Regions from separate parts of the Pseudomonas sp. NPDC090592 genome, predicted to be linked through region 1. Evidence: riboswitches for the same ligand, from Rfam matches in the RefSeq annotation. Region 1 holds a riboswitch; the other holds the start of a gene.
What was found. Region 1 has a riboswitch for manganese ahead of mntP (manganese efflux pump MntP). Riboswitches for the same ligand answer to the same signal wherever they lie in the genome.
Positions count from the first base shown of each region.

Region 2: another riboswitch for manganese. It lies ahead of ACIQUI_RS11270 (TMEM165/GDT1 family protein); the one in region 1 lies ahead of mntP (manganese efflux pump MntP).

Region 1 covers NZ_JBIVXJ010000055.1:4,225-11,998, forward strand. The annotation lists gene ACIQUI_RS28060 (amino acid adenylation domain-containing protein) at 1-2,262, opposite strand, end outside; gene ACIQUI_RS28065 (helix-turn-helix transcriptional regulator) at 2,685-3,467, shown strand; gene ACIQUI_RS28070 (efflux transporter outer membrane subunit) at 3,483-4,880, shown strand; gene mntP (manganese efflux pump MntP) at 4,976-5,542, opposite strand; yybP-ykoY riboswitch at 5,545-5,722, opposite strand; gene ACIQUI_RS28080 (universal stress protein) at 5,832-6,722, shown strand; partial or broken gene ACIQUI_RS28085 (TonB-dependent siderophore receptor) at 6,969-7,774, shown strand, end outside.
Region 2 covers NZ_JBIVXJ010000010.1:90,950-98,723, reverse strand. The annotation lists gene ACIQUI_RS11285 (SOS response-associated peptidase) at 1-352, shown strand, start outside; gene ACIQUI_RS11280 (M60 family metallopeptidase) at 508-2,097, shown strand; gene ACIQUI_RS11275 (M48 family metallopeptidase) at 2,257-3,075, shown strand; gene ACIQUI_RS11270 (TMEM165/GDT1 family protein) at 3,154-3,738, opposite strand; yybP-ykoY riboswitch at 3,827-3,966, opposite strand; gene ACIQUI_RS11265 (methyltransferase) at 4,006-5,004, opposite strand; gene ACIQUI_RS11260 (2-hydroxyacid dehydrogenase) at 5,058-6,023, opposite strand; gene ACIQUI_RS11255 (fatty acid--CoA ligase) at 6,276-7,774, shown strand, end outside.

The DNA of each region.
Region 1 (7,774 bases):
GCCGGAGGTGGCCACCACCGTGGTTTCGGTAGGGCCATAATTGTTGATCACCCGGTAACGGCGCTCGCGGGCCAGGCGGCGCAGGCGGTCACCGCCAACCAGCAGGGTGTGCAAGGTCGGGTGCAGCTCGCCCTGGGCAAACGCGTGCTCGGCCACCGGGGTTGGCAGGAAGCTGACATCCAGCGGCTGCGCCCGCCACCATGCGAGCAAGGCGTCGATGTCTTCGGCGCCATCGCGCACCGGCGCCAGGTGCAGGGTCGCACCGCTGCACAGCGCCGGCCAGACCTCCCAGGCCATGGCATCGAAACCGAAGCCGGCCAGGCTCGACTGCTGCCGCCCGGGGCCCAGGTCGAAGCTGCTGCAGTGCCAGTCAACCAGGTTGGCCAGCATGTGCTGCTCGACCATCACGCCTTTGGGCAAGCCGGTGGAACCGGAGGTGTAGATGACATAGGCAAGGTCGCTTGGCGATTGCGGTGCAAACCGGAACGCCGCGGCTGGCGTGGCGGCCCAGTCGAAACGATCCAGCTCGACCTGCCTCAGGCCGTGGGCCGGCAAGCGCTCGGTCAGCCGGGAAAGGGTCAGCAGCACGTCAGGCGCGCTGTCTTCCAGCAGATAAGCCAACCGCTCGCGCGGATGAGCCGGGTCAATCGGCACATAGGCGGCGCCAGCCTTGAGTACGGCCAACAGCCCCACCAACGTGTCCAGCCCGCGCTGGGCGATCAGCGCCACCCGGCGTTCAGGCCGCACACCCAGGCCTGCCAGGTGTTGCGCCAGCAGTTCGGCACGCCGCTCAAGTTCGCCATAGGTCAGCGCCTGGCCGTTGTGCAGCGCAGCCACTGCCGCCGGCCGCGCCTTGGCCTGGGCCTGGATGCGCTGCTGAATCAGGCCCGCATCAGCCACTGGCATTTGCGTGGCATGCCACTGTTCAAGTGCAGCATGCTCGCTGCCGGTCAGCAGGTCGAATTGGCCGGGCAACGCCTGCGGCTGCTGTAGCCCTTGCTCCAGCACATGCAGCAGGCGCCCGGCCAGCGCCCGGGCTTCATCATCGGCAAACCAGGCCCGGTTGTGCACCACATGCAGCGTCGCCGCGTCGCTGTGGCTGTTGCAGCGCAGGTGGATACTCAACGGCGTCGGTTCGTGGCCATTGCAGATCATCACGGTGTGGCCAGGCGCGTCAGCAATCTGCAAGGCGTTGCTGTCTTCTTCGAACGAGACCATCAGTTCGAACAGCTGCGGCCGTTCTTCACGCAGCACGCCGAGGCTGCGGTTGAGTTCACTGAGGGCAAAGCGCTGATGGCGATAATCCTGTTTCAACGCATCGCGAATGCCCTCCACCAGCGCGGCGAACGAGCATTCGCGGGCAAAGCCCATGCGCAGCGCACTCACCTGGGTGAACAGCCCCAGGGTTGCCTTGAAGCGGGCGTTGCCGCGGTTGCGCACGGGCAGCCCGACCACCCATTCGTCACGTTGCCAGGTGCGCGTCACGCAAACATGCAACGCAGCCAGCAGCACATGCAGTGGCGACGCTTGCAGCCCGGCAGCAAAGCGGCGCATGCGTGCCAGCAACTGGCAGTCGAACGCTTGCACCTGTGCGCCACTGGGCCAGCCATTCGCCGGCGCAGTGCGCTCGCGCGGGGCCAGCAGGGCGTCGGGCAACTGCTGGTAGCTGGCCAGCCAGTAGTCGCGGTCGCGGGCATGCCGCGTAGACACCTGATACTGGGCATCGTCTGCAATGAAGGCCTGGTAGGAGGCTGCCCCGCGCGGCAAGGGCAGGCCTTGCTGCAACAACTGGTAGCAGTCGGCGAGCTGCTTGAACCACTGGTCTACCCCCCAGCCATCGAGAATCAGATGATGGGCCTGCACCGCCAGCAGGTAACGCTGGTCGGCAATGCGGATCAACGTTGCGCCCCATAAAGGGCTGGCATCCAGGCTGTAGGGCGTACGCATTTGTGCTTCCAGCAAGGCCAGTGCAGCGGCAAACGGCTCGCTTGCCTGGCGCAGGTCGTGCCGGGCCAGTGGCACGGCCATGTGCTCGGCAAAATACTGGCGGGCAAGGCCGCCTTCGGTGACCACTACCGTGCGCAGGCCATCATGCTCGGCCACCAGGTGCTGCAGCGCCTGCTGCAACTGCCCGGCATCCACCCTGCCCTGCAACTCCACATACGCGCCGATGTTGTACAGCGGCGAGTCGCCATGGCTGATCTGGTCCAGCCAGATGTCACGTTGGGCAACAGTCAGGGCAAAGGTTTCGACGGCGGGCATGATTCGGCAGGTCCTTCTGGTTGATCATCCGCGGATTCAAGCATCGCCGCCTGCAGCTGTATGGCCCGTTAATCCCGGACAATCGCCCCCCGCAGGGCGGGCTGCTGAAAAACGTGTAGGAAATTAGCCACACCGCGCCATCCACGATGGCCTACGGCACACGGTATACGCCGCGAACAGGCGAGATTCGCCGTGCTTCTGGCGTCAAATAGCCGGCCTGGTGCGAATCTGCGCAAAAACTGCCCTGCCCGGCAGCCACCGGCTGCGGCAGATCGGTGGCATTTTCTGTCCCGGTTTTCCATTACAGACGCCCGCCCGGTAGCGGGCTTGAATACGCCCACCCTCCCGTAATGCCAACCCACACGGAGCACTCGACAGCGAGATCACCCGCCGCAATACCCTGAACCGAGGAAGACAAGGAAATGATGCAGACCGACAGCCGCGAATACCGCCCCGACCCACAGCTGTACCTGCAATTGGGGGAACTGATCGCCAGCACCGGCGCTGCAGGCTTTGCCGACCAGATGTTACGCCTGGTCGAAGCACAAGTGCCTGTCCAACGGCTCGAACTCAGCGAATGGACCCTCGACCTGCAGCGGGCCAATGTCAGCCACATCGAGGTACTGGGCAGTGCCGGGCTGCAACCCGCTCACGCTGCCATCGACAACGTGCGCCAACCGTTGCTGCAACGCATCATGCAGATGAAAGACCCGTTGCTGATCGAGCTCAAGGCACCGCCGGGCGCCCTTCATCCGCGCCAGAATGCCCACCAGTGCCACCTGGTATCGTGCAGTGGCAGCAAACGCTGGGTGATCAGTTTTCATCGTTTGCCAAGCCAGCGCACCTTCTCCCTGAGTGAACTGTCGCAGCTCAAGAGCTTGTCCGACACCCTGCTGCCGCTGGTGGAGCACCACGGCCAGCTGCTTGAACAGGGCGCCATGCGTCGCGCCGGGTCGCCCCTGGCCGACCTTGAAGCAGGCTCGCTGCGCCATTCGTTTGGTGAGCGGCTGGTGCAGGAAGCGGTACGCCTGTCGACCCGCGAACAGGAGGTGTGCCTGGGCCTGCTGACCGGCGGTACGGTGCCAGAGATGGCCCAGCGGCTGAATGTGAAGAACAGTTCGGTGGAAACCTACCTCAAGCGTGCCACTGCCAAACTGGGGGTCAGTGGCCGCCATGGCCTGGCGAAATGGATGGCCGGTGCCTGACTGCGAGACCCTGCGATGCCCCGACATGTTCTGACCTTGTGCGCCGTACTTTTGTGCGGCTGTACCCTTACCCCTGATTACCGGCGACCTGAGCCGTCCGTGGCGGCACACTTTCCGCAGGGGGCAGCCTACGCCGGCAACGTGTCACGCACCCAGGCGGCCGAGGACTGGCAGCAGGTGTTCCGCGACCCGGTACTGCGCCAGCTGATCGACAATGCCCTGGCCAACAATCGCGACTTGCGCACGGCCGCGCTCAACGTCGCGGCCTACCAGGCGCAGTACCGGATCCAGCGTGCCGACCTGCTGCCCAAGGTAACGGCCAATGGCCAGGGCCAGCGCCAGTACTTGCCAAGGGGCATGACCGGCACCGGCCAGGGGGTGATCAGTTCCAGCTATGCCGCGACCCTGGGGGTGAGTGCCTACGAACTGGACCTGTTTGGCCGGGTGCGCAGCCTCAGCGACCAGGCGCTGTTGACCTACCTGGCCAGTGACCAGGCACGGCGCAGTACCCGTCTGAGCCTGGTGGCGAGTGTCGCCAGCGTGTACCTGACCTGGCGCGCCGACCAGGAACTACTGACCCTGGCCAACGAAACCCTGGTGGCCGACGAGCGCAGCCTGCGCCTGACCAGCAACCAGCGCCGTGCCGGCACGGTGTCGGCACTGGACCAGATCCAGGCGCGTACCAGTGTCGACAGTACCCGGGCAGCAGTGGCCCGTTACAAGCGCCTGGTGGCGCAAGACCTCAACCAGCTGGCGCTGTTGGTGGGCGCCCCGGTGGCCGCCGACCTGGCCGCCCTGCCCCTGGCAACCGAGCAGATTGCCGGGCTGCCGGCCGGGTTGCCATCGGACTTGCTGCAACGCCGGCCCGACATACGCCAGGCCGAATACCAACTGCGCGCGGCCAATGCCAATATCGGCGCAGCGCGGGCAGCGTTCTTCCCCAGCATCAGCCTGACCGCCAATGCCGGCAGCACCAGCCCCGAGCTCAACGGCCTGTTCGATGGCGGCTCTGGCACCTGGCTGTTCCAGCCGCAGATCAGCCTGCCGATCTTTACCGCCGGCAGCTTGCGGGCGAGCCTGGACTACGCGCGCCTGCAAAAGGACATACAGGTGGCGCAGTACCAGAAAGCCATCCAGGGTGCTTTCCAGGAGGTAGCCGACGGGTTGGCGGCTAGGGCGACCTATCAGCGCCAGTTGCAGGCGCAGCGCGACCTGGTGGCGTCCAGCCAGCGTTACTACGACCTGGCCGAGCACCGCTACCGGATCGGCGTGGACAGCAGCCTCGTCTTTCTCGATGCGCAGCGCTCGTTGTTCAGCGCCCAGCAGGGGCTGATCAACGACCGCCTGGCGCAGTTGGTAGCAGAGGTGAAGCTGTATGCGGCGTTGGGTGGGGGGTGGAACGAGAGCGATTGAATGCGATGCGGGCGCTCCCGCAGGTATCGCGTCAACCCCGGGCTCCCACAGAGATTGTGCAAGCTTTCAGACTTTGAATAAGACTGCAAAAATGCTTACAGCGCTGTCAGGTGCTCATACAGGATGGTCGCACCCACCAGCATCAGCACGATGCCGCCAATGATCTCGGCGCGCTTGCCTACCACCGAGCCCAAGGCCCGGCCCAGCATGGTGCCGATGGTGACCATGGTCATGGTCGCCAGGCCGATCGCCGCTGCCGCCACCCAGATGTTCACATCGACGAATGCCAGGCCAATGCCCACCGCCAGGGCATCGATGCTGGTGGCCACTGCCGTCACCGCCAGTATCCAGAACGAGTGCTGGCTTTGCTTCTGTTCCTCTTCTTCATCGGGCTTGAGCCCGGCATGCACCATGTGCGCGCCCAGCAACACCAGCAGGAAGAAGGCAATCCAGTGGTCCCACTGTTCGACATACTGGCTGGCTGCCTGGCCCAGCAACCAGCCAATGACCGGGGTAATGGCTTCGATCACACCAAATATCAGCCCGGTGCGCAGGGCTTCGGCCAGGCGAGGTTTGTGCAGGCTGGAACCTTTGCCGATGGCGGCCGCAAAGGCATCCGTGGACATGGCGAAGGCAAGGAAAACGAGGGAAATGGGATTCAACGATCAGGCTCCGCCGGGCTACGAGTCAACGACAGCCTTCTGCAGGCCCGGCTTGGCCACAGAAAGGTCGTTGGTCTCGCCAATCCGGCTGGATGCACAGGCCATGGCAGGTTGCCAAATATGTTGACCGGTGCGCCTTCGCAAGGGCGCGAAGGCAGGCTACTCCCCAAAGAGTGGGGGGATGATACCAGCGTCAGGTGAAAAAAGCGTGAACGGTTTACCGGCCCTACACGGGTCTAGACTGTACAGAACCCAATAACCGGGGGGCTGCCACACGTGGAGGTGTGAGATGAGCCAGTTCAAGCGCTTGTTCGTCATGCTCGGCCCGCAAATGCGCCACACGCCGGCGCTGCAACGCGCAGCGGCGCTGGCGGAGTCCAGCGGGGCACTGCTGGATATCAACGTATTCGTCGATGATGTCGACACCTTTGGCTTGATGAGCGATGGCCGCGAGCGTGAGCGGCTGCTCAGCGACAACCGCCAGTGGCTGGCGGATGAGGCCGAACAACTGGGCAATGCGGGCCTTGATGTGTCCACCGAACTGTTGTTGACCCGCGACCCGCTGGGCAGCGTCCTGGAACGGGTCGAACGACAAGGCTGCGACCTGCTGGTCAAGGACGTGCAACACGAACCGGTGCTCAAACGCCTGATGGTCACGCCACTGGACTGGCAGTTGCTCAAGGACAGCCCGGTTGCCGTGCACCTGTTCAGCGACATACGCCTGCCCCTGCCCCGGCAGATTGCCGCAGCGGTGGACCTGAACAGCCACGGCGCCGGCGAGCACCTGGATGAGCAGGTCATACAGGCAGCGCATGCGCTGGCCCTGCAATGCGACGCCGAACTGCACTTGCTGCATGTGTGCGATGCAGCCAAGACCCACATCGCCGATTTCGGCGCCGGCACGGTGACCATGCCGGGTTTCGATGGCAGCGTGCGAACCGCGCAGCGGGCGGCATTCAACCGCCTGGGTGACCACCACCAGATCCCGTTGGAGCGCCGGCACTTTCTTGAAGGCGCCGCGATCAGGGCAATCGCCCAGTTTGTCGGCCACAGCCGCGCGGATGTGATCGTGATGGGCAGCCACCGGCATGACGCCATGCAGACATACCTTGGCGGAACGACGGCGCATGTGCTGGAGCATCCGCTGTGCAATGTGCTGGCGATCAAGGCGGTGCGCTGAGGGTCTGTAACCTGGCCTGGCCCCTTCGCGGGCATGCCCGCTCCCACAGGATTTCCTAACAGGTTCAGGAAAAGGGGATCCCTGTGGGAGCGGGCGCGCCCGCGAAGAAACCAGCACTGACCGGCCTGCTTGGTATCTGGTACACCAGTGCCACTTAAAAAGAATGCATTTGATAATGATTCGTAGTAATTTCGCGGCGCTTCCCTACCCTCTCCTTCAGCGCCCTACTTCAGGATCGTACCGTCGATGCGTCGCACGTTCGTTTCGCTTTGTGTGCTTCATGCTGTCTCCCCGCTGGCCTTTGCCGAGCCCGAACCGCTCAGCGAACCCGCGCAGATCGAACTCCAGGCCCTCAGCATCACCGGCAGCGCCGACAGTGAACGCGCCGATGGCCCGGTCCAGGGCTACAAGGCCACCCGCTCGGCCAGTGCCACCCGCACCGACACGGCGCTGCACGAAACGCCGCAATCGGTCAGCGTAGTGCCCAAGGATGTGCTGCAAGACACTGGCGCCACGCGCCTGCAGGACGGCCTGGACTACGCCGGCGGTGTCGGCCGCGCCAACAACTTTGGCGGCCAGGGCCTGACCACCTTCACCGTAAGGGGGTTCACCACGGGCGAGTTCTACCGCAACGGTTTCCCGATCAACCGCGGCTACCCCAACGCCCCGGACGCCAATACCGTCGAGCGCCTGGAAGTGATCCGTGGCCCGGCTACCAGCCTGTACGGCCGTGGCGACCCCGGTGGTACGTTCAACGTGGTCAGCAAGCAGCCCCTGCCAGAGTCCAAGGTCACCCTGGGCAGCCAGTTCGATGACCAGGGCATGCACCGCGCCACGCTGGACGCCACTGGCCCACTCAACAGCGACGGCTCGCTGGCCTATCGCCTGAATGTGCTGGGTGAAGGCGGTGAAAGCTTCCGTGACGACGTTGAAAGCGAACGCTACGATGTGGCGCCAGTCATCAGCTGGCAGGTCAATGACGCCACGAAGATCATCTTCGAAGGCGACTTCATGCGTAACAACCACCCGTTGGACCGCGGCCTGACCCGCTA
Region 2 (7,774 bases), on a different contig from region 1:
CCTGATGCCGGCCAATGGTTTCTACGAGTGGCGCGGTTCGGTGCGTAAACGGCCTTACTGGCTGACGCCAGGGCAGGGTGCCTCGCTGTATTTTGCCGCTGTGTGGGAGGCCTACCCGGTGCAGGACCAAGTGTGGCTGAGTTGTGCAGTGGTGACCCAGGCCGCGATGAACCAGCGCCGACCGCTGCTTCTCGACGAGGCCGGCCAAGCCGCCTGGCTGGACCCGCACACACCGTTGCCGCGCTTGCTTGAGTTGCTCGCCAGCCCGCCGGCGACGCTGCGCGAGCGGGCCCTGGCGAACTTTGTCAATGACCCGAAACTGAACGCGCCAGAGTGCCTGACCCCGGCGTGATATGCGTCTGGTTAAATGCTGAAGCAGTACCTGTCATTTTTGCTAGTTTCCGCTATCGAAAAGTGCTCGTAGAGTAAGTCGTATACCTGAAAACAAAGCGCTTGGTTCATGAGGCGTGGCGTTCTATATAGCGGACTATTTGCAAGGAATTTACCATGGAGCTCAATGCCTTATTGGACGAAGTGCGTGCGCGGATAACGGATTTATCTGAGTCAATGGAATTTCCAATTATGCCCAGTGCGGATGCCGACCGCAGGCGGTATGGACGATGGAGGAAATACGCGGACTTCCAGCCGACAGGGATATTTATCGAGCCGAATGGTACCGTCGAATTTGATCTCGTGTTACCCAGAACGTCCGAAGTTGAAGTACAAGTATGGGTTGGCACTCCCGGGTTCAATGTGAGCGGGTCTGAAGAGGAAGATCTTCGCATCTACGATGTGACTTCGACGAGCGGAACCGTTACAGATCTGCAGGGCGGGCTGCTATGGCTGCGCGTTGTCTCAGATGAGCCGAGTGCAAGATCAAAGGTCGCACAATTCGTGCCCACTCGTCTTGATCGCGCGAAGAAAATTCCAGTATTTGTACAGGGTAAAACATCCCCGCTGCTGTGGCCCTTGATACTGTTTTTCTTTGAGGACCTAGGTGAACGATCACCCGTGCAGTTTGTTAACGATAAGGTCGTGATAACGGCTTGGCGCTCTACCGCAGTGGAATTTGTTACACATAATCCTTCGGAAGTATTGGATGAATATGAAAATATTCTCCGTGTCGAAGATGAAATGGCCGCGATTGGAACGGGTTCGGGGCAGATTCTGCCCAGCCCGCTACGGATTCTTGTTTCAGAAAAAGAACAAGGCATCCCCGATGCCGCTAACTACCGAATCAGCCTGCCACAGTATGGCCGCTCATTGTTGACCGCTGCAGGTGTGCGCGGAGACTGGGGTGTTTGGCATGAATTCGGTCACATGCAGCAGCAAATTGCATGGAGTGCAAAGGCCCTGACCGAAAATTCGGTCAATATCTTCTCGCTCGCGGCGCAGCGTGCGTTGAAGCAATATTCGAGGGTGGCGCCCTACAATCTACAAGCCCATGCGTTCCTTGATAATCCGGATCCGAACAAAAAGTTTGAAGATCTTGGAGATTTTGTCCGGCTTATCATGTGGGAGCAACTGCGAGTAGCCTATGGCGATGAATTCTTTCACCGGCTTCATCATGAGGCGCGGACAAATGGAATCAGCGACACCGGACAAGGCGATGCTCAATACCGTCATTACTTCATGGTTACCAGCTCACTGGCTGCGCGGCACGATCTGACAACCTTCTTCACCCGCTGGGGTTTGCATCCCACAGAGCGCACGCTTACAGCCATCCGAGACCTGAGGCTGCCCCAACCAACCCCTGATCCCTCGACCCTTCACATAAAAGCCGAAACACAGATCGACATTGCCGCCACACATTCCGGCAGCTTCGTGATTATAGGAACTGCCCGTCCGCGCAGCCGGCTGAAAACTACCAATGATCCCAAGCAAGGCTGGTTCGACCCAGAAGGGGGAATTACCTATGCCCGACGCGCGGGAGAGTTCGTCGTAGTCACCAATAGAACGGTGAATGGGAAGTGTGTGGTCAAGTCTTACGACCCGGATACGGGGGAGGCTCTAGGTGAGTCTAACCATGTCTCGCCGGTCTTGGATGACGATACATTGCAATCCTGCCACTGCACGGAACTCACAGATGATCACTGATCGTCTGGAGTTTCAGAGGCTGCCGGTCGCAATCCGCCTTGCGAAGCCTTTCATGAGCGTGTTTGCGTTAGCAGGACTGTAAAGAAACTTTCCTTTGGCTATGGCGGGGTGGGGGCGACTCGGCCTAGGATACGGCGCATGTAAAAAGGGAGTGTTTTCATGCGTAAGTCTTTTGTCGTCAGCCTGTTGAGTGCTGGCATCCTGCTGGCCGGCTGCCAGGCGGTGAACACCACCAGTGGCGGTGCTGTCGGCGTGCAGCGCCAGCAGTACATGTTCAGCATGCTCTCGACCGATGAGGTCAACCAGATGTACGCGCAGTCGTACCAGCAGACCCTGGGTGAGGCCTCGAGCAAAGGCGTGCTCGACAAGTCCAGCGCCGATGCCAAGCGGGTGCAGGTCATTGCCAACCGCCTGATCGCCCAGGCACCCAAGTTCCGCCCGGATGCCGCGCAATGGAACTGGGAAGTCAACGTGATCAAGAGCGATGAACTGAACGCCAATTGCGGCCCGGGCGGCAAGATCATCGTGTACACCGGGCTGATCGATCAGCTCAAGCTCACCGATGCTGAAATTGCGGCGGTGGTGGGCCACGAGATTGCTCACGCCCTGCGCGAGCACAGCCGTGAAGCGATGTCCAAGGCCTATGGCGTACAAATGGCCCGCCAGGGTGCAGGTGCCCTGTTGGGCTTGGGCGAGAGCAGCATGGCAGTGGCCGATGCCGTGGTGAACTACTCCATGACCCTGCCCAACAGCCGGGCCAATGAGAACGAAGCCGACCTGATCGGCCTGGAGCTGTCGGCACGTGCGGGTTATGACCCGAATGCCGCGATCACCTTGTGGAACAAGATGAGCAAGGCTTCCGAAGGTGCGCCGCCAGAGTTCATGAGTACTCACCCGGCTTCTGAAAGCCGCATTGCTTCGTTGCAGGCGGCAATTCCGAAGGTGATGCCGCTGTACCAGGCTGCGGCCAAGCAGTAAGAGCAGCTACAAGTTTCAAGCTGCAAGCTACAAGTCAAGGCAGTATCGGCTTTGCTTGCAGCTTGCAGCTTGCAGCTTTCAGCCCACCCAGCCACTGGCCTTCATCGCCGAATAGACGGCCACGATCGCCAGCACGAAGAACGCCGTGGCCGCCAGGCGACGGATCAGCGTCAGCGGCAGTTTGTCGGCCGCGAAGTTACCCGCCAGCACCACTGGCACGTTGGCAATCAGCATTCCCAGGGTAGTGCCGATAATGACCATGATCAGGTGCGGATACTGCGCAGCCAGCATGACCGTGGCGACCTGGGTCTTGTCACCGATTTCGGCCAGGAAGAACGCGATCAGCGTGGTCAGGAACGGCCCGAAACGGCGTGCCGGGTTCTCGTCGTCATCCATCTTGTCCGGGACCAGGGTCCACAGCGCAGTGGCGGTAAAGCTCGCCGCCAGGATCCAGTGCAGTGCCGAATCGCTGAAAAAACTGCCAAACCACGCGCCCACGGCACCGGCCGCAGCATGGTTGGCCAGGGTAGCGGCGACGATGCCGGCAATGATCGGCCAGGGCTTGCGGAAGCGGGCAGCGAGAATGAGCGCGAGCAGTTGCGTCTTGTCGCCGATTTCGGCGAGCGCAACGATAGCGGTGGGGACCAACAGAGATTCCAGCATCAGGATTCCTACGGGGGCGGGTCGACACGGCTATGACACGTACAGCCTCCCCGCCCCGGGTAAGGTGTGCGTGTCATAGGTCTTGTCAAACCCTGGATCCGTCTACGCGGATCTCTCCATGCAGGCTGGCATGGTGGGTCGCACGCGCCATGGTCTGTGGACCAAGTATGTTGACGCGTACCGGGCGAGCAGTGCGCTCGCGGGAGACTACTCCCCTAGGACGGTGCGGATTCTGCCTAGGCAAAACATTTTCGGCAAGCGGTGTTTTTAACCGCGTGTTGCCTGGTAAATCCGAAAACCGTCAGCCTCGTCGCGTACCTGGCAGTTGCCCAGCGCCCCTTCGATAAGCGGTTGATAGCGCAGGAAGCTGTTGGCAACCAGGCGCATTTCGCCACCTTTTCGCAGATGAACGGCGGATTTTTTCAGCAAGTTTTCCGAGGCCTGGTAGTTGGTGTGCACCCCGGTGTGGAACGGCGGGTTGCTCAGGATCAGGCTCAGCTCGGTGGGTGCTGCGTCGATACCATCACCGCTGATCACATCGCCTTCCAGGCCGTTGGCGGCCAGGGTCAGGCGGCTGGCCGCCACGGCGAAGGCGTCCACGTCCAGCAGGGTTACCCGGCTTTGCGGGTAACGGCGCTTGACCGTGGCGCCCAAAATCCCGGCGCCACAGCCAAAGTCCAGCACATGCCCGCTCGGCAGGCCGTCGAGGTGCTTGAGCAGCAGGGCGGTACCTCGGTCCAGCCGCCCATGGCTGAATACGCCGGGCAGGCTGACCACCTGCAACGGGCCGTCTTCCAGGGCTAGCTCGAAGCGCTCGGCCAGGCTTTGCAGCGGCTTGGCTTCAGGCGCCTGCTCGATGGTCACTTGCCACAGCTGGCAGTGCCGGGCGCTGTCGAGCTTGCGCGGTTTGCCAAAGGCTTGCAGCTGTTTGGCCGCCCCTTCGATGCCGCCGCGCTTTTCGCCGACCAGGTACAGCTCGCGGCCGGCCAGGCGCGATGCCAGGGCATTGAGCAGGTAGGCCGCCAGTTCGCGAGACTTGGGCAGGAACAGCACAGCGCTGTCGAAGGCCGCTGCAGGCGGCTCGACCCCATAATGACTGCGCCCGGCAAAGCGGCTGTCGAGCATGGCCTGATCGCCTGCATGCCAAGTCCAGGCCTGGGCCTGCGGCAATTGCGTGAGCAGGCCATCGGCGGGGGCACCAGCGATCAGCAGCGGCCCCTGGAACAGCTCTGCCTGGCGGAGCAACACTTCACTGCGCGGGTCCATGGACGACGCCTCCTGGAAAAAGTGGCGCAGTGTAGCAGAGGCGGGCGACGGGCTCAGCTGACTACGCGGCGTGGCTGCCCGGCAAAGAAGGCTTGGGCGTTCTCGCTGAGCTGGCCGACGATACGCTGGCGCGACTCCACCGCACCCCAGGCGCTGTGTGGGGTGATGACCAGGCGCGGGATGCCGGGCTCGAGCAGCGGGTTGCCGTTGACCGGCGGTTCCACGCTCAGCACGTCGGTGGCCGCGCCGCCCAGGTGGCCACTGCGCAGCGCGTCGGCCAGCGCCTGTTCGTCGATCAGGCCACCGCGAGCGGTATTGACCACCAGCGCATCGGGCTTGAGCAGGGCCAGTTCGCGGGCACCGAGCATGTGCCGGGTGTGCTCGTTCAGCGGGCAATGCAGGGTCAAGGCGTCGACTTGTGGCAATAGCTCGTCCAGCGGCAGGCGGTCGTCACGTTCCGGGCGCCCAGGGATCTGCCCGCTCAGCACACGCATGCCAAAGGCCTCGGCCAGCCTTGCTACAGCGCCACCCAGTTCGCCGTGGCCAAGCAGGCCGAGGGTTTTGCCTTCCAGCTCGACGATGGGGAAGTCCAGCAGGCAGAACTGGCTGGCCTTCGCCCACTGGCCGTCGGCCACTGCCTGGTTGTAGTCGCACAGGCGGGTTGCCAGGGCCAGCAACAGGGCGAGGGTGTGCTGCGCGACGGACGGCGTGCCGTAGCCCTGGCAGTTGCAGACGGTGATGCCTTGGGCGCGCGCCGCCGCCAGGTCGACGTTGTTGGTACCGGTGGCAGCTACCAGGATCAGCTTGAGTTGCGGGTTGGCCGCCAGGGTTGCGGCGTCAAGCATGACCTTGTTGCTGATCACCGCGACCGCGCCTTGCAGGCGTTCTGCGACCTGGCCGGGACCGGTGGCGGCGAACAGCTCGAATTCATCGAATTGCTGCTTGAGGGGCGAAAGGTCGAGGTCGCCAAGGTCCAGGGACTGGTGATCGAGAAACACGGCGCGACGCGGGCTGGGCATGAGGTTCTCCGGTGGCAGGGCGGGATAATGGTGTTTTGGGCCATTCGCGGGCGTGCCCGCGAAAGGACCCTTTGCTCCAGCACAGGTACTGAAGCTTTCAGCGCAGTGTCTAGCCCGTGGTTACCGCCCGTCAACGCCCGCCGCTCATACCTTCGCCAGGCAAATCATTCCTTCGGCTGATTTAGCCGTCACATTGGCGAACTACAGTAGTTCCCAGACTTGTCCGGCCCGCTTTTCAGAAAAGGGATACCCATGTTGCAGACCCGCATCATCAAACCCGCCGAGGGCGCCTACGCCTACCCATTGCTGATCAAGCGCCTGCTGATGTCTGGCAGCCGCTATGAGAAAACCCGCGAAATCGTCTACCGCGACCAACTGCGGCTGACCTATCCGCAGCTCAACGAGCGCATCGCGCGCCTGGCCAATGTGCTGACCGAGGCCGGGGTTAAGGCCGGTGATACCGTGGCGGTAATGGACTGGGACAGCCACCGCTACCTGGAATGCATGTTCGCCATCCCCATGATCGGTGCGGTGGTGCATACCATCAACGTGCGCCTTTCGCCTGAGCAGATCCTCTACACCATGAACCACGCCGAAGACCGCGTGGTGCTGGTCAACAGCGACTTCGTCGGCCTGTATCAGGCTATTGCCGGGCAATTGACCACAGTCGACAAGACCCTGCTGCTGACCGATGGCCCTGACAAGACCGCCGAGCTACCCAACCTGGTGGGTGAATACGAGCAATTGCTGGCCGCTGCCAGCCCGCACTACGATTTCCCCGACTTCGACGAAAACTCGGTGGCCACCACCTTCTACACCACCGGCACCACCGGCAACCCCAAGGGTGTGTACTTCACCCACCGGCAACTGGTGCTGCACACCCTGGCTGAGGCCTCGGTCACTGGCAGTATCGACAGCGTGCGCCTGCTGGGCAGCAACGACGTGTACATGCCCATTACCCCGATGTTCCACGTGCATGCCTGGGGCATTCCCTACGCTGCCACCATGCTTGGCATGAAGCAGGTGTACCCGGGGCGCTACGAGCCAGACATGCTGGTCAAGCTGTGGCGTGAGGAGAAAGTCACCTTCTCCCATTGCGTGCCGACCATCTTGCAGATGCTGCTCAATTGCCCGACCGCGCAGGGCCAGGACTTCGGCGGCTGGAAGATCATCATCGGTGGCAGCGCGCTCAACCGTTCGCTGTACCAGGCTGCCCTGGCGCGTGGCATCCAGCTGACCGCCGCCTATGGCATGTCCGAAACCTGCCCGCTGATTTCCGCTGCGCACCTGAACGACGAACTGCAGGCCGGCAGCGAGGATGAACGTATCACCTACCGGATCAAGGCTGGCGTGCCGGTGCCGCTGGTTGAGGCGGCGATTGTCGACGGTGACGGCAACTTCCTGCCGGCCGATGGTGAAACCCAGGGCGAGCTGGTGCTGCGCGCGCCGTGGCTGACCATGGGCTATTTCAAGGAGCCGGAAAAGAGCGAGGAGCTGTGGCAGGGCGGCTGGCTGCACACCGGTGACGTCGCCACCCTCGACGGCATGGGCTATATCGACATCCGCGATCGCATCAAGGATGTGATCAAGACCGGTGGCGAGTGGATTTCCTCTCTAGACCTGGAAGACCTGATCAGCCGTCACCCGGCCGTGCGCGAAGTCGCCGTGGTTGGGGTGGCCGACCCGCAATGGGGCGAGCGCCCGTTTGCCCTGCTGGTGGTGCGCGACGGCCAGGCCATCGATGCCAAGGC